4 regions of the Sphingomonas japonica genome follow, and region 3 is predicted to be linked to each of the others. Evidence: predicted binding sites of a transcription regulator. Region 3 holds the regulator's gene; each other region holds the start of a gene.
The links. The regulator LexA, encoded in region 3, represses DNA repair genes until DNA is damaged. The targets are predictions, from matches to a motif close to GTTCCNCNCTTGTTCT.
Positions count from the first base shown of each region.

Region 1: a site for LexA is predicted at 3,140-3,155, ahead of FHY50_RS05955 (ATP-dependent helicase). Genes of this name have one in related genera too.
Region 2: a site for LexA is predicted at 2,737-2,752, ahead of FHY50_RS12550 (ribonucleoside-diphosphate reductase subunit alpha). Genes of this name have one in related genera too.
Region 4: a site for LexA is predicted at 2,707-2,722, ahead of FHY50_RS13140 (S24 family peptidase). Genes of this name have one in related genera too.

Region 1 covers NZ_VDYR01000001.1:1,175,042-1,180,233, forward strand. The annotation lists gene FHY50_RS05935 (response regulator) at 1-87, opposite strand, end outside; gene FHY50_RS05940 (pseudouridine synthase) at 274-1,356, shown strand; gene rsmD (16S rRNA (guanine(966)-N(2))-methyltransferase RsmD) at 1,353-1,892, shown strand; gene FHY50_RS05950 (aspartyl protease family protein) at 1,889-3,049, opposite strand; gene FHY50_RS05955 (ATP-dependent helicase) at 3,159-5,192, shown strand, end outside.
Region 2 covers NZ_VDYR01000002.1:97,293-102,484, forward strand. The annotation lists gene FHY50_RS12535 (ribonucleotide-diphosphate reductase subunit beta) at 1-133, opposite strand, end outside; gene FHY50_RS12540 (hypothetical protein) at 185-385, opposite strand; gene FHY50_RS12545 (DUF2171 domain-containing protein) at 442-717, shown strand; gene FHY50_RS12550 (ribonucleoside-diphosphate reductase subunit alpha) at 762-2,639, opposite strand; gene FHY50_RS12555 (amidase) at 3,134-4,735, shown strand; gene FHY50_RS12560 (DUF4345 domain-containing protein) at 4,791-5,180, opposite strand; gene FHY50_RS12565 (DUF2721 domain-containing protein) at 5,177-5,192, opposite strand, start outside.
Region 3 covers NZ_VDYR01000001.1:643,555-648,746, forward strand. The annotation lists gene FHY50_RS03190 (ComEC/Rec2 family competence protein) at 1-1,944, shown strand, start outside; gene lexA (transcriptional repressor LexA) at 1,938-2,621, opposite strand; gene FHY50_RS03200 (molybdopterin molybdotransferase MoeA) at 2,676-3,857, opposite strand; gene moaC (cyclic pyranopterin monophosphate synthase MoaC) at 3,854-4,324, opposite strand; gene trpC (indole-3-glycerol phosphate synthase TrpC) at 4,321-5,106, opposite strand; gene trpD (anthranilate phosphoribosyltransferase) at 5,103-5,192, opposite strand, start outside.
Region 4 covers NZ_VDYR01000002.1:207,302-212,493, reverse strand. The annotation lists gene FHY50_RS13155 (autotransporter assembly complex protein TamA) at 1-1,382, opposite strand, end outside; gene FHY50_RS13150 (hypothetical protein) at 1,462-1,674, opposite strand; gene FHY50_RS13145 (hypothetical protein) at 1,832-2,020, shown strand; gene FHY50_RS13140 (S24 family peptidase) at 2,030-2,659, opposite strand; gene FHY50_RS13135 (hypothetical protein) at 2,922-3,236, shown strand; gene FHY50_RS13130 (hypothetical protein) at 3,242-4,018, opposite strand; gene FHY50_RS13125 (TIGR04063 family PEP-CTERM/XrtA system glycosyltransferase) at 3,988-5,192, opposite strand, start outside.

The DNA.
Region 1 (5,192 bases), 530 kb from region 3:
GAAATGCTCGGTGTCGAACGCGACCAGCGGCTCGTCCTCCACCAACAGGATCCGCGAGATACGCCGCTTCTTCCGACCGAACAACATGATGTGCGCCTACTCCCCGCCGGCTCGTGCTTGCGCCGTCGCACCGCTCAACGCATTAGCCGTCGACACGCTGCGTATTCGCGCAATATTTGTCGCGGACCCGACCAAGGACATAGCATCATCGCCCTGCCCCCGTCCAAGCAAAGCGCAGGCGAACGTATCGCCAAGCTGCTCGCCCGTGCCGGAATCGCGTCGCGGCGCGAGATCGAGCGGATGATCGCCGAACGGCGGATCGCGATCGACGGCGTGCCGCTGGAAACGCCAGCGACCGTGCTGTCGTCGCTGCGCGGCGTGACCGTCGATGGCGAGCCGGTGCAGGCGGCGGCACCGGCGCGACTGTTCCGCTTTCACAAGCCGACCGGATTGCTGACGGCCGAGCGCGATCCCAAGGGGCGCCCGACCATCTACGACCGCATCCCGCGCGATCTGCCGCGGATGATGCCGGTCGGTCGCCTCGATCTCAACACCGAGGGGCTGTTGCTGATGACCACGGATGGCGAGCTGAAGCGCCAGCTCGAACTGCCCGCCACCGGCGTCGAACGCAGCTACCGGGCGCGCGCCTATGGTGAGATCAGCCAGGCACGGCTCGAAGACCTTATCGAGGGGATCGAGATCGAAGGTGTGCGCTACGGAGCGATCGACGCCAACCTCGAACGCCGCACCGGCGCCAATGTCTGGATCGAACTGACCCTGACCGAAGGCAAGAACCGCGAAGTGCGGCGCGTGCTCGAACATCTGGGGCTCAAGGTGTCGCGGCTGATCCGCACACGCTACGGGCCTTTCGTTCTGGGCGACCTGCCGCTGGGTCAGGTTGACGAGATCCGCCAGAACGATCTTGTCACCTTCCGCAAGTCGCTAGAGCAACCCGCAGCAAAGCGCCGCGACCTGCGCATCACCGAAACCGTCGCGCCGCGCCCTGCACCAGTGGAACCCAAGCCCTCGGCTCAGCCCGCACCGCGCATGCGCGGCGATCGCGCCGCCGCCTTCAAGGCCCGCGTCGCCTATGACGCAGCCCCCGCCCCCACCGAGCGCAAGCCGCCAGTGCGCAAGAGGCGCCCGGACGAACGCATCGAGACCCGCCGCGCCGATCTCGCCCCGCGCGACGATCAGCCTCGCCGCAAGGGCAAGGTCGGCTCGGCCCCGGCCCCATCCAAGCGCCCGCCGCGCACTCCCGCCGTACCTGCCCAAGACACCGCAACCAAGCGCCCCGCTTCACCCCGCAAGCGTCCCGGGCCGCGCCCGCCGCGGCCGGGCCGGACGCGCAAATGAGGATCATCGCCGGCGCGTGGCGCGGTCGCCCGCTGGTCGCGCCCAAGGGCCAGGCCACGCGACCGACCGCCGACCGCACCCGCGAAGCACTGTTTTCCATGCTGGTCAGCCGTCTCGGGACGCTTGAGGGCCTCGCCGTCGCGGACCTGTTTGCCGGATCGGGCGCGCTCGGCCTCGAAGCCCTGTCGCGCGGGGCGGCATCGTGCCTGTTCGTGGAGCAGGATCGCGCCGCGCTCGACGCGCTCAGGACCAATGTCGCGAAGCTCGGCGCCATCGCTGCCGACATTCGCGCGCAGTCGGTGCTGGCGCTCGGCCCGGCGACCAGGCCGCTCGACCTGATCCTGATGGACCCGCCCTATGGCACCGGCGCAGGCAGCGTGGCTCTTGAACGGATGGCCCGTCTCGGCTGGACCGGGCCGGGCACGTGGGTCAGCATCGAGACCGGCGCTCGCGAAGAGGCTGGTGCAGGTGGTTTCGAGACGGAAACGTCCCGCATCGTAGGAAAGGCAAGGCTGACCTTGCTGCGTCCGGTCTAGAGGAAGCGGCGCAACCGCACCTCCGCGGTCCTCCGTTTCCCGCCACGTTCGACCGTGAGCGGCACGACGGTATCGGGGTCCTGGCTGATCGCCCGGATCACCTGCGCCACCGGCATGCCGACGATCCGATCGCCTTCCGCGATCCCCGCCTCGGCAGCAGGGCTGCGCGCACCGACCGCGCGCACCACCACGGAGTCACCCTTGGCATCGACCCACATTCCCGACAGCCCGTATCGCTCCTCATACGCGGGCTGGCGATTGGGCATCGCCCAGAGTGTCCGGGCTTTGGTATCGGTCGACAGGTTCATCCGCTGCAGGATGTCGAGGCCGATGATTCCATCGAAGCCGTTGCCGCCGCGCGAACCGGGCTGATGCAACTGGACGAGCGGGCGTTCGAACCGCAAGGGGCCGATCGCGATGGCTTCGGCGCGGACCAGCCGCCCCAGCGGCGCGGCGCCACCGATCCCGAAAGGACGGATCACCGCCTGCGGCATGTTGGCATCCCACAGTCCGCTGGCTCTCGCCGCGGGTCCGAACAGGTTGATCGCCTTGGGCGCCCCGGTATCGAGGAGGAACCGCAGGGTGCGCCCACCGAGCACGCCCTCAGCGATGATCTTCGGAGATCCCTCGCGCGCAGCGGGAGCAGTGATCTTCGCCGGCAGCTTCACGAACCCCGCGCGGTCCGGGCGTCCTTCCGGCCATAGCCGCCATTCACCCGCATCGAAATCGAGATCGCTATCAACGACCGTGAACACGCCTGCCGCCAACGTCCCCTGGACGCCGGCACCGAACCGGGGATCGCGCAGCCCGCCAAAGGTCACGTCGCGCTGGCGCACCGCGCCGCCGAAGACTACTTCGGGCGCGCGGTAGAGGGTCATGTTCTCCAACCCGCCCAATCCGCGCATACCGATGCCGCCAAGCGACCGTAGCTTGAGTTCACGCGCCAGTCTCTCGTCGATCAGGCTGTGAAACCCGCCCGTATCGATCAGGAACGCATGGGGTGGACCGTCGCGAAACTGCACGTCGATCAGTGCGCGGCGCTGTGCGACCCGCATATTAGCAATGATCGGCGCCTGGCGTGCCGCCGCCAGAGGGATCCCTGCAACCGGCGTAATCGCCAATGTTCGCAATATCATGCGACGATCGACTGTAGCCATGGCACGGCTGATGCGACAGCCCGCCTGGCAATGCAATTGCGACAGCGGCGATGCGACGGGATCATGCGACAGCTTGCCCCGACTCGCAGCGTTCCCTACCTGTTCACCGATGTCGCTTCCCGCACCCAGCCCCGATGATCCGCCGTACCTGCGCGGCCTCAATGCCCCGCAGCGTGAAGCGGTGCTGACCACCGACGGCCCGGTGCTGGTGCTGGCCGGCGCGGGCACCGGCAAGACGGCGGCGCTCACTGCCCGGCTCGCGCACCTGCTGTACACGCGCAAGGCCTATCCTTCCGAGATCCTGTCGGTCACCTTCACCAACAAGGCCGCGCGCGAGATGCGCGAGCGCGTCGGGCGGCTGGTCGGCGATGTGGTCGAGGGCATGCCGTGGCTTGGCACCTTCCATGCGATCGGCGCCAGGATGCTGCGCCGCCATGCCGAGCTGGTGGGCCTGCAATCCAATTTCACCATCCTCGACACGGACGATCAGCTTCGCCTGCTCAAGCAACTGATCGTCGCCGCCGACATCGACGAGAAACGCTTTCCCGCGCGTGCGCTGGGTGGCCTGATCGACGGCTGGAAGAACAAGGGGATGACCCCCGCAGATCTCGACGCGGGCGAGTCCGAGCTCTACGCGAACGGTCGCGGACAGGAACTCTACGCCGCGTATCAAGCGCGGTTGAAGGCACTGAATGCCTGCGATTTCGGCGACCTGCTGCTCCACGTCCTCGTCATCCTGCGTTCGCATCGCGAGGTGCTCGAACAGTATCAGAACCGCTTCCGCTACATCATGGTCGACGAGTATCAGGACACCAACAGCGTCCAGTATCTCTGGCTCCGCCTGCTCGCGCAGGAGCGCAAGAACATCGCCTGCGTCGGCGACGACGACCAGTCGATCTATTCGTGGCGCGGCGCGCAGGTCGAGAACATCCTCAAATTCGAGCGCGATTTTCCGGGCGCAAAGGTCATCCGCCTCGAACAGAATTACCGGTCCACCCCGCATATCCTCGGCGCCGCATCGGGCGTCATCGCCAATAATGGCGGGCGGCTCGGCAAGACCTTGTGGACCGAGCTCGACGCCGGCGACAAGGTTCGAGTCGTCGGCGTGTGGGACGGCCCCGAGGAAGCGCGCCGCGTCGGGGAGGAGATCGAGGGCTGCCAGCGTTCCGGCAAAACTCTCGATGACATGGCGATTCTGGTCCGCGCGCAGCACCAGACCCGCGAGTTCGAGGACCGCTTCATCGCGATCGGTATGCCCTACCGCATCGTCGGCGGCTTCCGCTTCTACGAACGCGCCGAGATACGCGACGCGCTCGCCTATCTCCGCGTCGTCGCGCAGCCCGCCGACGATCTCGCCTTCGAACGCATCGTCAACGTGCCCAAGCGCGGCCTGGGCGACAAGGCCGTGGCCAAGGTTCACCAGCTGGCGCGTGCGCAGGGCGTCCCGCTGTTGTCCGCCGCCGCGCGCATCCTCGATACCGACGAGCTCACGCCGCAGGCCCGCCGCTCGCTCGGCAATCTGGTCGGCGACATCGCGCGCTGGCGCTCGATGGGCGAAACGCTCCCTCACCCCGAGCTCGCGCGGCAGCTGCTCGACGAAAGCGGCTACACCGCGATGTGGCAGGCGGAAAAGTCGGCCGAAGCCGCCGGTCGCCTCGAGAACCTGAGCGAACTCGTCCGTGCGATGGAGGAATATGAAAGCCTCACCGCGTTCCTCGAACATGTCAGCCTGGTCATGGACAACGACGCCAGCGCCGACGATCCCAAGGTCACGATCATGACGATCCATGCCGCCAAGGGGCTCGAGTTCGATACCGTCTTCCTGGTCGGGTGGGAGGAAGGCATCTTCCCCTCGCAACGCGCACTCGACGAAGGCGGGCTCGCCAGCCTGGAGGAGGAACGCCGCCTCGCCTATGTCGCGATCACCCGCGCCCGCCGCCGCGCGACGATCATCCACGCCGCCAATCGCCGCATCTATGGCCAGTGGACGTCGTCGCTTCCCAGCCGGTTCGTCGGTGAACTGCCACCCGAACATGTGGAGCCCGAAACCACCATGTCGGGCGGCGAAAGCCTGTGGCGCGCCAACTGGTCCGACCGCGCCGATCCGTTCGCCGACGTCGCGCGCGGCAGCGGACGCGGCCCG
Region 2 (5,192 bases), on a different contig from region 3:
CCCAGTCGCGGCAATCCTCGCCCAGCGGCACTTCCTCGGGCAGCCAATGGAGCTGTTGCTGGCGCTTCCAGAAATCGAACGCCCAGGGGTATTCGAACGGCTTGTACTGCTTGCGGGCTTGGGTGAGCGACATGGGATTACTCCGGGTTAGACTGGATCGGGGAAAAGGCGGAGCGCAAGACGGTCAGGGCGGCGACGCCCATGACCATTGCGCGGTGGCGAAGATGGCGAGGATGAGGCCCAGCGCGCTCGCCATCGTGCCGACCATGCCGTGCGCATAGCGTGCCTGCGGAGTGGCGCGGCCGCGCAGGCGCAGCAACAGCCACGCTCCCGTCGCGGCGGCGAGTGCGGCGACGGCGTACATGATGGCGACCGCGAGCGTCATGCGACCAACCCGCGCGGCATGCGTTGAGCGAGCGGAACCATCCAAGGAGAACGCACATGGCCGATCTGAGCAACATCCGCGAGCATATGGAGGTCATCGGCGCCGACGGCGTCCATGTCGGCACCGTCGACCGCATCGAGGGAGACCGCATCAAGCTGACCAAGAAGGACAGCGGCGCGGATATCGAAGGTGCCGCGGGCAAGCATAGCGGGCATCACCACTTCATCGCCGGCGGCTTGGTCGCCGAGGTCGAGGGCGACACAGTGCGACTGTCCGCCAACGCCGACGTCGCGGTGGCGATGGAAGAGGAAGAAGGCGGCGAGGCGGCCTGAACCGCGCGGCCCGCGCCCGGACGCGAATCCGGGCGCGGCGCTGTTCACTGACACGCCAGGCATTCGTCGTAATCGGTCGATTCGCCCATATCGAACTTGGCGAGCTCGGAAGTGTTGTCGGCCTCCACCCCACCCGCGAAGCCTGCGCGCTGCACCGATTTCGAACGCAGATAATAGAGCGACTTGATGCCGAGTTCCCAAGCGCGGAAATGGAGCATCAGCAGGTCCCACTTCTCGACATCGGCGGGAATGAACAGATTGAGCGACTGTGCCTGGTCGATATACGGCGTGCGGTCGCCGGCGAGTTCGAGCAGCCAGCGCTGGTCGATCTCGAAGCTGGTCTTGTAGCAGTCCTTTTCTTCCTGCGTCAGGAAATCGAGATGCTGGACGCTGCCGGTCTTTTCGAGGATCGAGTTCCACACCGCTTCGGAATTCTTCGACTTGGCGATCAGCAGCTTTTCCAGATACGGATTGCGCACCGAAAAGCTGCCCGACAGCGTCTTGTGGGTATAGACGTTGCCCGGGATCGGCTCGATGCACGCCGACGTCCCGCCGCAGATGATCGAGATCGACGCGGTCGGCGCGATCGCCATCTTGCACGAGAACCGTTCCATCACGCCCATGTCGGCCGCGTCGGGGCATGGCCCGCGCTCGACCGCGAGCTGCATCGACGCTTCGTTGACCTGGGTCGAGACGTGGCGGAAGATCTTGAGGTTCCACGACTTCGCCATCGCGCCTTCGAACGCCAGCCCGCGCGCCTGCAGGAACGAGTGGAAGCCCATCACGCCGAGCCCGACCGAGCGCTCGCGTGCCGCCGAATAGGCGGCACGCTCCATGCCGGGTTCGGCGCGGTCGATATAGTCCTGAAGGACGTTGTCGAGGAAGCGCATCACGTCCTCGATGAAGCGCTTGTCGCCGTTCCACTGGTCCCACGTCTCGATGTTGAGCGACGACAGGCAGCACACTGCGGTGCGATCATTGCCGAGATGGTCGCGCCCGGTCGGCAGCGTGATCTCGCTGCACAGGTTCGACGTCGATACCTTGAGGCCCAGATCGCGGTGATGCTTGGGCATCGCCGAATTCACGTGATCGGAAAAGACGATGTACGGCTCTCCGGTCGCCAGCCGCGTCTCGACCAGCTTCTGGAACAGCGCGCGCGCATCGACGGTGCCTCGGACCGAGCCGTCCTTGGGCGATTTCAATTGCCATTCGCCGCCGTCGCGCACCGCTTCCATGAACGCGTCGGGGATCAGCACGCCGTGGTGGAGATTGAGCGCCTTGCGGTTGAAATCGCCCGAAGGTTTGCGGATTTCGAGGAACTCCTCGATCTCGGGATGCGACACGTCGAGATAGCAGGCGGCCGACCCACGCCGCAGCGAGCCCTGGCTGATCGCCAGCGTCAGTGAATCCATGACGCGGACGAACGGGATGATGCCGCTGGTCTTGCCATTGAGGCCGACCGGCTCGCCGATGCCGCGGACATTGCCCCAATAGGTGCCGATCCCGCCGCCGCGCGAGGCGAGCCAGACATTCTCGTTCCACGTCTCGACGATGCCTTCGAGGCTGTCGGGCACCGAGTTGAGATAGCATGAGATCGGCAGGCCGCGCCCGGTGCCGCCGTTCGAGAGAACGGGCGTGGCCGGCATGAACCACAGCTTTGAGATATAGTCGTACAGCCGCTGCGCATGGCCTGCGTCATCGGCATAGGCAGACGCGACGCGGACGAACAGGTCCTGATAGGATTCGCCCGGCAGAAGGTAGCGGTCCTTCAGGGTTTCCTTGCCGAAATCGGTCAGCAGCGCGTCGCGCGAATGATCGACCTCGACTGCGTAGAGCTGCGCATCGACGGTCTTCGAATCGCGCGGCGCCCGCGTCTCGCTCGCCGTGGCGGCGGCGTCGATCGTCTCGACGGTGTCGTTCATACGCGCATCTTCCCTGAAATCCATGACTCGCCCCGTTCCTCAATTCATCCGACTCGGGAGCAGCGTCCCGATGGTACGCGCTGGAGCGCCGAGTGCGAGAACAAAAAGTGATCGCACCCCGTTTGCTCCCAGGCGGCAGCGGGTCGATCGATATAGCATCGATCGATGGTCCCTACCAGCGCTTGGGGTCAGCCCCCCGACCGTACCACTATAGATTGTGCTCAATCGCCCCACGGCACAAGTCGGTAAATGACGCTTTAGGGACTCGGTTCGTCGATAAAACGAGTCACTTCGCCGGGCGCCGCCGATGCCAGATCGGGCACGACGCGTGGATCGCCGCGCCTCTTGCGAAACGCAAGGGAACAGAAATCGAACGGGCGAAAGAATGGCGGGGACGACTCGCCGGCGGTGCCATTCTGCCCGCATCGCCAATCCGCTTGAGCAAAGCGCCCGGGCCGCATAGCGTCGCGCATCGATCATCCGGGGGGACGACCATGCACCAGCGCCTGCTATCTGCTTTTACCGCCCTGAGCGCGGCTGTCGTCACGCCCGCCGCCGCGCAGGAGGCAGGCGGCGCGCCAGCCGCGGTCGAGGAAGTGTCGCTGGCGCAACTGGCCGCCGACATGGCGGCGGGGCGGGTGTCGAGCGAGGCGGCGACGCAGGGCTATCTGGCGCGGATCGCGGCGATGGATCGCGCCGGGCCGACACTGCGCAGCGTGATCGCGCTCAATCCGCAGGCGCTGGAACAGGCGCGCGCGCTCGATGCCGAGCGCAAGGCGGGACAGGTGCGCGGGCCGCTCCACGGCGTGCCGATCCTGGTCAAGGACAATGTTGAGACGCGCGAGCTGCCGACGACGGCGGGCAGCCTCGCGCTCAAGGACAACGCCACTGGCCGCGACGCGCCGGTGATCGCGCGACTGCGCGCGGCAGGCGCGGTGATCCTGGGCAAGACCAACCTGTCCGAATGGGCCAATATCCGCTCGACCGCCTCGATGAGCGGGTGGAGCGCGGTCGGCGGGCTGGTGCGCAATCCCTATGCGCTCGACCGCTCGGTGTGCGGATCGTCGAGCGGTACCGGGGCGGCGATCGCGGCAAGCTTCGCCGCGGCCGGGATTGGCACCGAGACTGACGGCTCGGTGGTGTGCCCGTCGTCGATGAACGGGCTGGTGGGGCTGAAGCCCACCATCGGTCTGGTCAGCCGCACGCATATCGTGCCGATCAGCCACAGCCAGGATACCGCCGGCCCGATGGCGCGCAGCGTGCGCGACACCGCTCTGCTGTTCTCCGGCATGGTCGGAAGCGATCCGGCCGATGCGGCGACCGCAAAGGCGGACGCGTATCGCAAGGACTATGCGGCGGGCCTGTCGGCCGACGCGCTGCGCGGCAAGCGCGTCGGCGTGGTGCGGCCCGACATGTCGTCCGACCTGACCACCCGGTTCGACGCCGCGCTGGCGGTGCTCAAGGCCGCGGGCGCCGTGCTGGTCGAGGTCGAGCAGCCCGAGCTCGAAGGCATGGGCGATGCCGAGTTCGACGTGCTCAAGATGGAATTGAAGAGCGACCTGAACGCGTATCTGGCGACCACACCGGCCAGCGTGAAGACGCGCACGCTGGCCGATGTCATCGCCTTCAACGATGCCAACCGAGCCGCCGAGATGCCCTATTTCGGGCAGGAAATCTTCGTGATGGCTGAGAAGACCGGCGGCGTAGACGACCCCAAATACAAGCAGGCTCGCGCCAAATCGCTGCGGCTGGCGGGGGTCGAGGGGATCGACGCGATGCTGAAGGCAGGAAAGGTCGAGCTGCTGGTCGAGCCGACCTACGGCGCGCCGTGGCTGTCCGATCCGGTGCATGGCGACCAGTTCTCCGGCCCATCGGCAAGCGCGCTCCCGGCAATTTCGGGATATCCGCATCTGACCGTGCCGATGGGACTGGTCGACGGCTTGCCGGTCGGGCTGTCGTTCATCGGCACGGCCTATTCGGACGCGATGTTGCTGAACGCGGGCTACGCGTTCGAGGCGGCGGGCAAGTTGCGCGTGAAGCCGGGCTATGCCGCGACTGCGGATGCGGGAGCGGGGATGGAGGGCATCGCCCAATAGGCAGCCGAGGTACCGAAGGGATCTCTTGCGCTCCTGCTCGGGAGCATTGCTGCGTTTAGCGGGTCCGCCGCGCCACCCGCGCCTGCCACAGCGTCAGAAGCGGGACCACGCCCAGCTCGATCCCGAGCCCGATCAGATGCCCCTGCGACGGCGCGCCGACGATTAGCAGTGACGCCAGCCGCGCCAGCCCGCCCGTCACGACCATCGCCGCGAGCAGCCGGAAGCGACCGGTCTTGTCCTCGATACCGGGGATGCAGGTGACGAAGCCGATGCCCATCGCCAGGAAAATGCCCGACAGATAGCGGAAATGGCTGTCGAGATCGGTCGGCACGTCGGTGACGCCGCCGATCCATGCCGGGCCGCGGATCAGGCTGAGAATCGACGCCGACAGCGGCACGAAGCAGGCGGCAGCGACGGCGAGCTGGAGCCAGCGCTTCTCGGTCACGGCCGGTCGCGC
Region 3 (5,192 bases):
GGGGCAGGTGCGGCGACGATGCGTGGCGGCCGAGCGGGACCGGCGGTCGCAATTGCCGGACTGGCGATGGCGCTTGGCTGCGCGCTGGTTTGGGGCCGGGCTGAACGGGTCGCTGCGCCGGTCCTCTCGCGTCCCGCGGTGGTCGCCTTTACCGGCAGGGTCGAACGCATCGAGGCACTGTCGGCGCGCGAACTGGTCCGCGTGCGATTGCGCGTGCAGCAGGTCGATGGCGAAGTGGAAGGCGGCTTGCCCCCGGTGGTCCGCGTCAACATCGCCGAACGCGATGTGCCCGATGGCCTGGCGCGCGGCGCGATTCTGCGCTTGCGGGCAAGGCTGATGCCGCCTGCCCCGCCGGCAGTGCCCGGCGCATATGATTTCGCACGCGTCGCATGGTTCGATGGCTTGGGGGCGAGCGGGCGCGCCTTTGCCCCGATCGCTATCGTCGCACCCGGCGACCAGCCGGGCAGAGACCTGCGCAATCGCGTCGCGCGCCATATCGAACGCCGGGTCGAAGGCAGCGCCGGCGGCATCGCGTCGGCACTGGCCACCGGCGACGAAGGAGCGATCAGCGAGGACGATGCCGAAGCGATGCGCCGTTCGGGCCTCGCGCATCTGCTGTCGATCAGCGGGTTGCATGTCACCGCCGTCGTCGGGGCGACCATGGTGCTGGTGCTAAAGCTGCTGGCGCTGAGTCCCGCGCTGGCGCTGCGGGTGCGGCTGCCGATGGTCGCCGCGGGAGCCGCCGCTGCGGTCGCGGTCGCCTACACGCTGTTTTCCGGCGCGGAAGTCCCGACGGTGCGCTCGTGCATTGCCGCATTGCTGGTGCTGGCGGCCTTGGCGCTGGGACGCGAAGCGATCACGCTCAGGCTGGTTGCCGCCGGCGCGACCATCGTGCTGCTTCTATGGCCCGAATCGATCGCTGGGCCGAGCTTCCAGTTGAGCTTCGCCGCGGTCACCGCGATTATTGCCCTGCAGGAATATCCGCGGGTGCGGGGCTGGTTCGCACGGCGCGAGGAAGGCGGCATCCGGCGGATCGGGCGGGGCATCGCGTCGCTGCTGCTGACCGGCGTCGCGGTCGAACTGGCGCTGACGCCGATCGCGCTGTTCCATTTCCACAAGGCCGGGCTGTATGGTGCGCTGGCTAATATCGTCGCGATTCCGCTGACTACTTTTGTGACGATGCCGCTTGAGGCGCTGGCGCTGGCGCTCGATCTGGTGGGGCTGGGCGCGCCGGTGTGGTGGCTGGTGGCGGCATCGCTCGAACTGCTGCTGTGGATCGCGCGGACCGTCGCGGCGGCGCCCGGAGCGGTGACCGCATTGCCGGCAATTCCCGCGGGTGCGTTCGCGGCGATGCTCCTGGGCATGCTGTGGATCGGTTTGTGGCGGACTCGCGTGCGGGCGTTCGGCCTGGTGCCGCTGGCAGTGGGGGCGGGCTGGGCGCTGACGACTCCGCGGCCCGACCTGATCGTCACCGGCGACGGCCGCCACCTCGCGCTGCGCAGTGCCGATGGCGGGATGGCGTTGTTGCGCGATCGGGCGGGCGACTATGTCCGCTCGATGCTGGGCGAAACCGCGGGCACCGACGCAGAACTCGGCGCGCTTGCCGATCGCGGCGACGTGCGCTGCAGCGCCGACCTGTGCATCGCCGATTATCGCAGTGCCACGCGGACCTGGCGCATCCTGGCGACGCGCAGCGGTTATTTCGTCGATGCGGGCGAGTTGATCGCGGCCTGCCGACAGGCAGACATCGTCATTGCCGACCGCGGCCTGCCCGCGGGGTGCGTACCGCGCTGGCTAAGGCTGGACCGCGCCGCGCTGGTGCGGACCGGCGGCGTTGCCATCGCCCTCCACGCCGGGCGCCTCGTCACCGTGCGCAGCCCCGGCGACCGCCACCCCTGGGTCACGCCGCCGATCGTCCGGCCGCCGCGCTATCGCCCTCAATAACGGCGCAGCAATCCGGCGAGCCTGCCCTGCACGCGCACCTGATCGGGGCGATAGCGCTGCGGATCATGGCTGCGATTGGCGGGATCGAGCCGAACCATCGCGCCTTCATGCCTGAAATATTTCAGCGTCGCTTCATGATCGTCGATCAGCGCAACGACGATCTCGCCCTCGCGCGCCTCGTCCTGCCGCCGGATCAGCGCATAGTCGCCGTCGAGAATGCCGGCATCGACCATCGAATCGCCCGCAACCTCAAGCGCGTAATGATCGCCCGAACCGAGCAGCGCGGCGGGGACGGGCAGCATCGTGGCGCCCTCCATGGCCTCGACCGGCATGCCAGCGGCGATGCGGCCGTGCAGCGGAATCTCAATGACATCGTTGGCGGGGGACGGGGGTGTGTTGCGTGAAGTGGAGGAAGGTGACACCTGCGACAGTGTTTTCGCATTTGCCTTCTTGACGTCACCGCGCTCGGGCATGCGCAGCACCTCGAGCGCGCGCGCGCGATTGGGCAGGCGGCGCAGAAACTGTCGCTCCTCCAGCGCGCTGATCAGACGATGGACGCCCGACTTCGACTTGAGATCCAGCGCATCCTTCATCTCCTCGAACGAGGGCGATACGCCGGTTTCGGCAAGGCGGTCGGAAATGAAGCAGATCAATTCGTGCTGCTTGCGCGTGAGCATGGCGTACCTCCGTCGGAACAGACGCGGAACACCCTAGCAACGCCTGCGGACAAGTCAAGCGATGGGCAGAATATCCACGCGTTCGCCTTTGGCCATGGGCGGCGCATGGGGTTGTCGAACGATCAGGCATTGCGCCCTGGCGAGCGTCCGCAGCATCGAACTGTCCTGTGCGTCGGCAGGGGTGGCGACACCGTCTGCCAGCGTAGCGCGCATGTAATCGAGCCGATCGCCATTGGCGGGAAGCGCGCTGCCCGCCACCGCGGGAACGGGAGTCGGCCACGGCATCGCCGCGCCGCCGAGCGCACGCACCATCGGCAGCACGAACAGATGCGCGGTGACGAATGCCGACACAGGGTTGCCCGGCAGTCCCAGCACGACGGTGTCGCGCATCCGCCCCGCCAGCATCGGCTTGCCGGGGCGCAGCGCGATCCGCCAGAAATCGATCTCCGCGCCCGCTGCGGTCAGCGCGGGACAGATCAGGTCGTGGTCACCGACCGAGGCGCCGCCCGTCGTCACCAGCATATCCGCATCGATGCCCGCAAAGGCCTCGACCATCACTTCGAGCCGATCGGGCAGGATGCCGAGATCGACGATATCGACAGGCAGCGCCGCGAGCATTGCAGACAGCATAACGCCATTCGATTCGGGTAGCTGGTCGGGCCCGAGGTCGCTTCCCGGCGCGACCAGTTCGTCGCCCGTCGCCGCCACCGCCACGCAAACCCGGCGTCGCACTTCCACCTGCGCGTGCCCGGCGACTGCAGCGAGTCCCAGCAGCTGCGGCGTCAGCTGTTCGCCCACCGCGACGAGCGGATCGCCGCAAGAGAAATCGAGCCCGCGCCGCCGGACATTGCCGCCCGGCCCGCGCGGACCGTCACCGGCCAGCGTCAGCACTGCGCCGTCGCGGCGCGCTTCCTCCTGAACCAGCACGCAGTCGGCACCGCTCGGCATCGCCGCGCCGGTGAAGATGCGCACCGCGTCCCCCGCCGTGATCGCCCCGTCGAAGCGGTGTCCGGCAGCGCTTTCGCCGACCACGCGCCATGGGCCGGGCAGGTCGGCATGGCGGATCGCATAGCCGTCCATCGCCGACAGGTCACTCGCGGGCTGGGTGCGAAGCGCCGCCAGCGGCTCGGCCGCCCAGCGGCCCGCAGCGTCGCGCAGCGCCACGGGCTCGGTCGCCAGCAGCGGCAGCAGCGCCAGCAGGCGCGCCTGTGCTTCGGCGACGGGGAGCAGGCTCATGGCCGCGTCCAGTCGCCCGATTTCCCACCGCGCTTGGCCAGGACGCGGATGCCGTCGATGACCATCGCCTTGTCGATCGCCTTGGCCATGTCGTGGATCGTCAGCAGCGCGACCGAAACCGCGGTCAGTGCTTCCATTTCCACCCCGGTCTTGCCGTCGGTGGCGACGGTCGCGGTCGCGGTGACGCCGGCGTCGTCGATCGTGAGGTCGATGGCGGCGCGGGTGATCGGCAGCGGATGGCACAAGGGGATCAGGTCGCTGGTGCGCTTCGCCGCCATGATCCCGGCAATCCGCGCGGTGGCGAGCACATCGCCCTTTGCCACCGCGCCGTCGCGGATCGCCAGCGCCGCCGCGCGCGACATGCTGATCCGGCCGCTGGCGACCGCTTCGCGCGCCGTGGCCGCCTTTTCCGACACGTCGACCATGCGCGCGGCGCCGGTGGGGTCGAGATGGGTGAGGTCGGTCATGCGATCAGCGCACGGGTCGCCGCGGCGAGGTCGGCTTGGCGCATCAGCGTCTCGCCGACCAGAAAGCGGCGCACGCCGCGCGCGGCCATCGCGTCGAGATCGCCGCGCCCGGTAAGGCCGCTCTCGGCGACGAAGCTGCATTCCGGCGGCGCGCGATCGACCAGATCATAGGTTCTTTGAAAATCGACCGAGAAGTCCCTGAGATCGCGGTTGTTCACCCCGATCAGGCGCGACCGCAACCGCAACGCGCGGTCGAACTCCGCAGCGTCGTGGACTTCGACCAGCACGTCCATGCCATGGTCGATCGCCGCCGCCTCGATCTCCGCCATCGCGCCGTCGTCGAGCGCGGCGACGATGATCAGGATCGCGTCCGCCCCAATCGCGCGCGCCTCGTCGACCTGCCATGGATCGACCATGAAATCCTTGCGCAGCACCGGCAGGTCGCAGGCGGCACGAGCGGCGACCAGATACTCCTCATGCCCCTGAAAATACTCGGCATCGGTCAGTACCGACAGGCACGCCGCTCCGCCCTCTGCATAGGCGCGGGCATGCGCGGCGGGATCGAAATCGGCGCGGATCAGACCCTTGGACGGGCTGGCCTTCTTGATCTCTGCGATCAGGCCGTATCCGTCGGCTGCCTTGGCATCCAGCGCCGCACGAAAGCCGCGCGGCGGCATCTGCGCGGCGATCCCGGCGGACAGATCGCCGCTGCCGATGCGCGCCCGCCGCTCGGCGACTTCGGCGCGCTTGGTGACGAGGATGGTGTCGAGCATGTCGGTCATGGATAGGCGATCCAGGCGTCGAGCAGTCGCTGCGCCGCGCCATCGTCGATCGCCGCGGCGGCGCGTTCGGCACCGCTCTTCAGATC
Region 4 (5,192 bases), on a different contig from region 3:
TCCGAGCCGTCATAGTTGAGCGACGTTGGCAGCGCGCCGATAAAATAGGTCCGCCGCCGCGCCTCGCCGGTGTCGAGGATCACGTCGCGCTCGTCGGTGGCGACGAGCTCGGCACCGAGCGACCAGGTCCAGGTCTTTTGAAAGAAGATGTTGGTCTGGCGTTCGAGCGCGCCGGACAGGCTGATCGTGTCCGCCTCGAAGGCGTCGCGTTCGAGATGCGCGGCCGATGCCTGAAGCGTCAGGACGCGATCGCGATCCTGGAAATTGTTGCGGCGCAGCACCAGGCTGCCGAGCTGTTCGCGTGTGCCGAGCACGCCGCGCACGGTGAACGCGCCCTCGGGCGGGAACAGGTTGCGGTGCGTCCAGCTGACTTCCGCGCGCGCGCCCTCGCCGGTGCCGTAGCCCAATTCGCCCGCGATCGTGCGCGGCGGCGCGGGTTCGAGTGCCACTTGCAGATCGACGGTGCCGGGTGCCTGCCCCTCCACCGGAACGATATCGACCGACGAGACCAGCCCGGTCTGGATGACCGCGCGGCGCAGATCCTCGACCTCGGCGGCGTCGTAGAGCTGGCCGGGTTCGAAGCGGGCAATGTCCTGGACGTGGTCGCCGTCGAACACCCGGTCGGTCGTCGTGACGATGCGGCCGAAGCGGCGCTGCGCCCCCGGATCGACGGCAATGCCGATGGTCGCGGTCTGGGTGGCATGATCGATGACGATCTCCGGCTCGGCGACCCTGGCGAACGGAAAACCCTCGCTGCCGATCGCGGTGCGCAGGCGTTCGTCGGCGGCGGCGATCGCGTCGGCATTGGCCGGGGCCTCGGGCTCGAGCGCGAACGCCTCGCGCAGTTCGTCGGTCTTGTCGCCCGCGCCCTCGATCCCGGCGAGATCGATCGAGTTGAGGCGATAGACCGGCCCCGGACGCACGACCAGCGTGACGAGGAACTCGCCCGCCTGCGGCTCGACCTGCGGGCGGATGCGCGCGTCGTAATAGCCCTCGGCGCGCAGGATCTGATTGAGCAGTTCGACGTCCTCGCGCGCGCGGCGGTTGATCTGCGCGGCGTTGGCGGGATCGTCGTCATTGGCCTTCAGCGTCGAGGCGGCGTCGAAGCGCTGGCGCATCAGGTCGGTCCAGATGGCATCGAGCCCCTCGATCCGCCAGCTGTAGCGCGCTTCGGCGGCGATGTCGGTGGTCGCGTCGGTAGCAGCGGCCTCCTCGCCCGGCTGCAGCGCGAGATCCGGCCAGGCGACCCCGATATCGGCGTCGGCATCGAGCGGGGTGCCGGGATCGAGGCTAGTGTCCTGCGCGAGCGCGGGCGGCGCTGCCAGCAGGGTGCAACCGACGGCGGCCAGAACACAAGAACGCCGACGCGTGCGCGAAACCATGCGGCTTAGTAGCGCGGGCGGGGGCGGCGCGACAATGGCGCAAAATGCGTGGCGGGCGGCAGATCGCCGGGCACGCCGCTCAGTGCAGCGTACCGGTCGCCATATCATCGCCGAGCACGAGGATCAGCCGTTCGATCGAACGCCAGCGGCAGAAATGGACATGGTTGCCGAGATCGCGGCTGCGATTGGCACGGATCGCGGCTTCGAGCCCGGCCTCCGCGCCGAAGCGGAGCATCAGGTCGGCGGCGTCGGCGACCGCGCCGCGATCGGGGAGGTAGATGGTCTTGTCCATGCCGCCACCCCCACTCAAGCCGCGTGCCACGATTGGAACTGCCGCGGCTGGGGCGCGGCGCGAGGGTTGACGCGCGTTCACCACGCCGCCGCAAGCGTATCGCCCGGCCCGATGCGGGACACTGGCGTCCGGCATCGGGACATGGCAGAGCGGCGCGATGACCGGTCCCGCCACCAAATCCCCCGGCCCCAAAGCGGGCGGCGCATTCGTCGCGATCGCGATGCTGGTCGGCACCGGCATCGGCGTTGCGCTCGGCCAGCCATCGGCGGGGTTCGTGGTCGGCACTGCGATCGGGGCGCTGATCGCGCTGCTGATCTGGGCAGCCGACCAGCGCCGGGCTGGCTGACCGCGCCGTTCAGTCGGGTTCGCGCGAGAGCCAGCGGACGCGGCCGATCAATGCGACCGTGCCGGGATCGAACCGACCCGGATCGGGTGCGCAGGGATTGTCGCTGGTGACGTGCCAGACGCCGTCAGCCAGCGCGACCCGCTTGACCATCAGCGCGTCGTCGATGCGCAGCACGTAGAGCCGCGGCGCGGCGGTAACGCGGCGATCGGCGGAATCGACCAGGATGGTGTCGCCGTCGGCCAGCGTCGGCGCCATCGAATCGCCTTCGACCACGATCATCGAGGCGGCGGCGGGGGCAACGCCGAGCTGTTCGAGCAAGGCGCTGGGCAGCGGCTGCGCGACGCGGCGCGCGGCGGCATCGACCAGCCTGCCCCGCCCCGCCGACGCGCCGATCGCGAGCAATGGCACATGCGTGACTGCGCCGCGCGGCCGACCACCGAGCACGGTTTCGTCGATGCCGAGATAGTCGGCGAGCAACGCCCGGTCCGCCTCCGCCAGCAGCCGCGGCGATCCGCGGGTGACATATTGCTGGAGATACGCGGCGTTGCGGCGAAGCAGGTCGCGCGACAGCGCCGCTAGGCTAAGCCCGCGTTCGCGCACCAAATCGGCGAGAATGCAGCGTTGTTCGAGACTGTCCACACGCAATCCCTAGCCGCAGGAAAAATCCTAGACAAGTAGGATTTCAAGGAACAGAAGAGGAACATAACGAGTCGCGACAGGAGGCGGTGTGGATGGATTTGCGGTGGAAGGTGGAACGCTACCTTCGGGAACAGGATATGTCGGCGAGCGCGTTCGGGCGGCGGGCGATGGCCGATCCGCGCTTCGTCCACGATCTGCGGCGTGGCCGCGAGCCGCGCCCGCGCACGGTCCGGCGAATCGAATCGTTCCTGGCCGAGCAACGATGATGCGCGAGCCCGATGCCGGGCGGCTGGTCGAGCGCGCGCTGGTCCGCGCGGCGGCACAGGCGGGGATCGTGCTGGACGTCATCACCGCCGACGCCGAACCTTGGGCCAGCGTGACGTTCAGCGGCGCGCGGCACACGCTGCGGGTCGAGACCGCGTCAGGCGAGCGAATCGCGCGCTGGCTGGATGCGCTGCCCGACCTCGATCTCCCGGTGGCGGGGCATCTGATCGCCGACGCTGTGGTAGTAACGCGGCACGATGACGGCGTCCGGGTCGAGGCGGAGCTGGAATTGCTGAGCGTCGCGGACCGATGAGCGGATCAGGCGCCGACCGCGTGGCGCAGCGAATCGAGCGCGGCGTGGATCTGCGGCGGCGCGGGGCTGCGGCGGCGGCGTTCGACGCCGCGTTCGAGCCGGGCGAGCAGCGCGTGGATGGTGGCTTCGGTCTCCGGTCCGGCGATCGGGGCCTCGGCCGCGGGCTCGATATCGACCGGCGGCGCGGCGAGAACCGGCGCCGGACGCCGCGCCGGAGTGAGCTCGAACGTCTCGATGCGCTCGCCGGCATCGAGCCGCGCCGGACGATCGGCCGTCAGCGGGATCGGGCGGACCGCGCCGGGATCGAACGCGGCGAGCGGAGTATCGAGATCGGCGGGAAGGGCGATTTCGTCGTCGCCCGGCTCGGCAGCGAATGCCGCGAGATCCGCAGCGAACGGATCGCCGAGATCGCGCGCCGCGCGCACCGGAGCCCGCGCGGGGGCATCGGGATGGGCATCGGCGCGGCGGATCGAGGGAAGCTCCGCGACATCGTCTGTGTCAAGATCGGGCGTGCGCCGGACACCGAAGCCGAGCTGGACCAGCGCCCATCCCAGCGCGCCGAACCCGCATGCCGCGACGAACAGCAGCGCCGCCCGTGCGGTGAGGCCGAGCGGCGCCGCCGCGGCAGGGAGCACGGCGGGAAGCCCGCTGGCCATCACCAGCGCCTCGAGCGTTTCGGCCGGCGCGATCGCGATCGCCAGCAGGACGAGCCCGGCGACGACGGCGGCGGCGAGCTGCGCCACCGAGAGGTTCATGCTTTGGCGGGAGGCGAACGCGACCATGAAGGTTCCAATGCAGTGGCAGTGATCAGCCGTTGATAGACCGGAGCGTAGCGCGAAATATTTGACGACCAGTTACGCTCTGCCTCGACGAAACGGCGCGCGCGGGTGCGCCGCGCTTCCCAGCCCGAGCGGTCTTCGAACAGAGCGGCCAGTGCCGCGGCGATCGCCGGCGGATCGTCGGGGGCGAACAGGCTGCCGGTGTCGCCATCGCGGATCAGCTCGCGGTGACCGCCGACGTCGGAGGCGGCGACCAGGCGGCGCTGCGCCATCGCCTCGATCGGCTTCAACGGCGTGACGAGATCGGTCAGGCGCATATGCTTGCGCGGATAAGCGAGCACGTCGATGACGCTGTACCAGCGATCGACCTGATCGTGCGGCACGCGGCCGATGAAGGCGATGCGCTCGGCGACCGGCGAGGCGGCAGCCTGCGCGCGCAGCGCGGCTTCCATCGGACCGCCGCCGACCAGGATGAGCTTTGCGGCAGGGCGGCGCGCGACCAGCGCGGGCATCGCGGCGATGAGGTCGTCGAGGCCTTCATAGTCGTAGAAGCTGCCGATGAAGCCGATGGTGTCGGCGCCCTCCAGACCGTGATCGCGCACGAGCGCCGGGTCCGGCGGCAGCGGATCGCCGAACACGTTCAGATCGACGCCGTTGGGCGAGAGCATGATATGGTCGGGGGCGATGCCGCGCGCGACCAGATCGTCCTTTAGCCCCTGGCAGATCACCGCGACCGCATCGGCCCGGCGCACAGCGTGCGTTTCGGCCATGCGGGTGAGGCGATAGCGGGCCGAGCCTTCGCGGCCGGTGCCGTTGCCGACCGCGGCATCTTCCCAGAAGGCACGGATTTCGTAAAGCAGCGGCACGCCGGTGACGGCACGCGCGCGTAGTGCTGCCAGCGCGTTCAGAACCGGCGAATGCGCGTGGAGGATATCGGGGCGGAAGTCGCGCGCAACCTCGGCGATGCGGTGGGCGAAGGCGGCAATCTCAAGCAGTTCGCCGATTACCGGCGGACCCTTGCGCGGGGGGACGGTGCGAAAGAAGTCGAGACCGTCGATCGTCTCGCGGCTCAGGTCGGCGTTGCCGGGATGGCGCGGACCGGTGACGCCGGCGATGTCCCAGCCGCGCGCGACCTGCGCCTTCAAAATCGCGCGGGTGCGAAACGTATAGCCGGAGT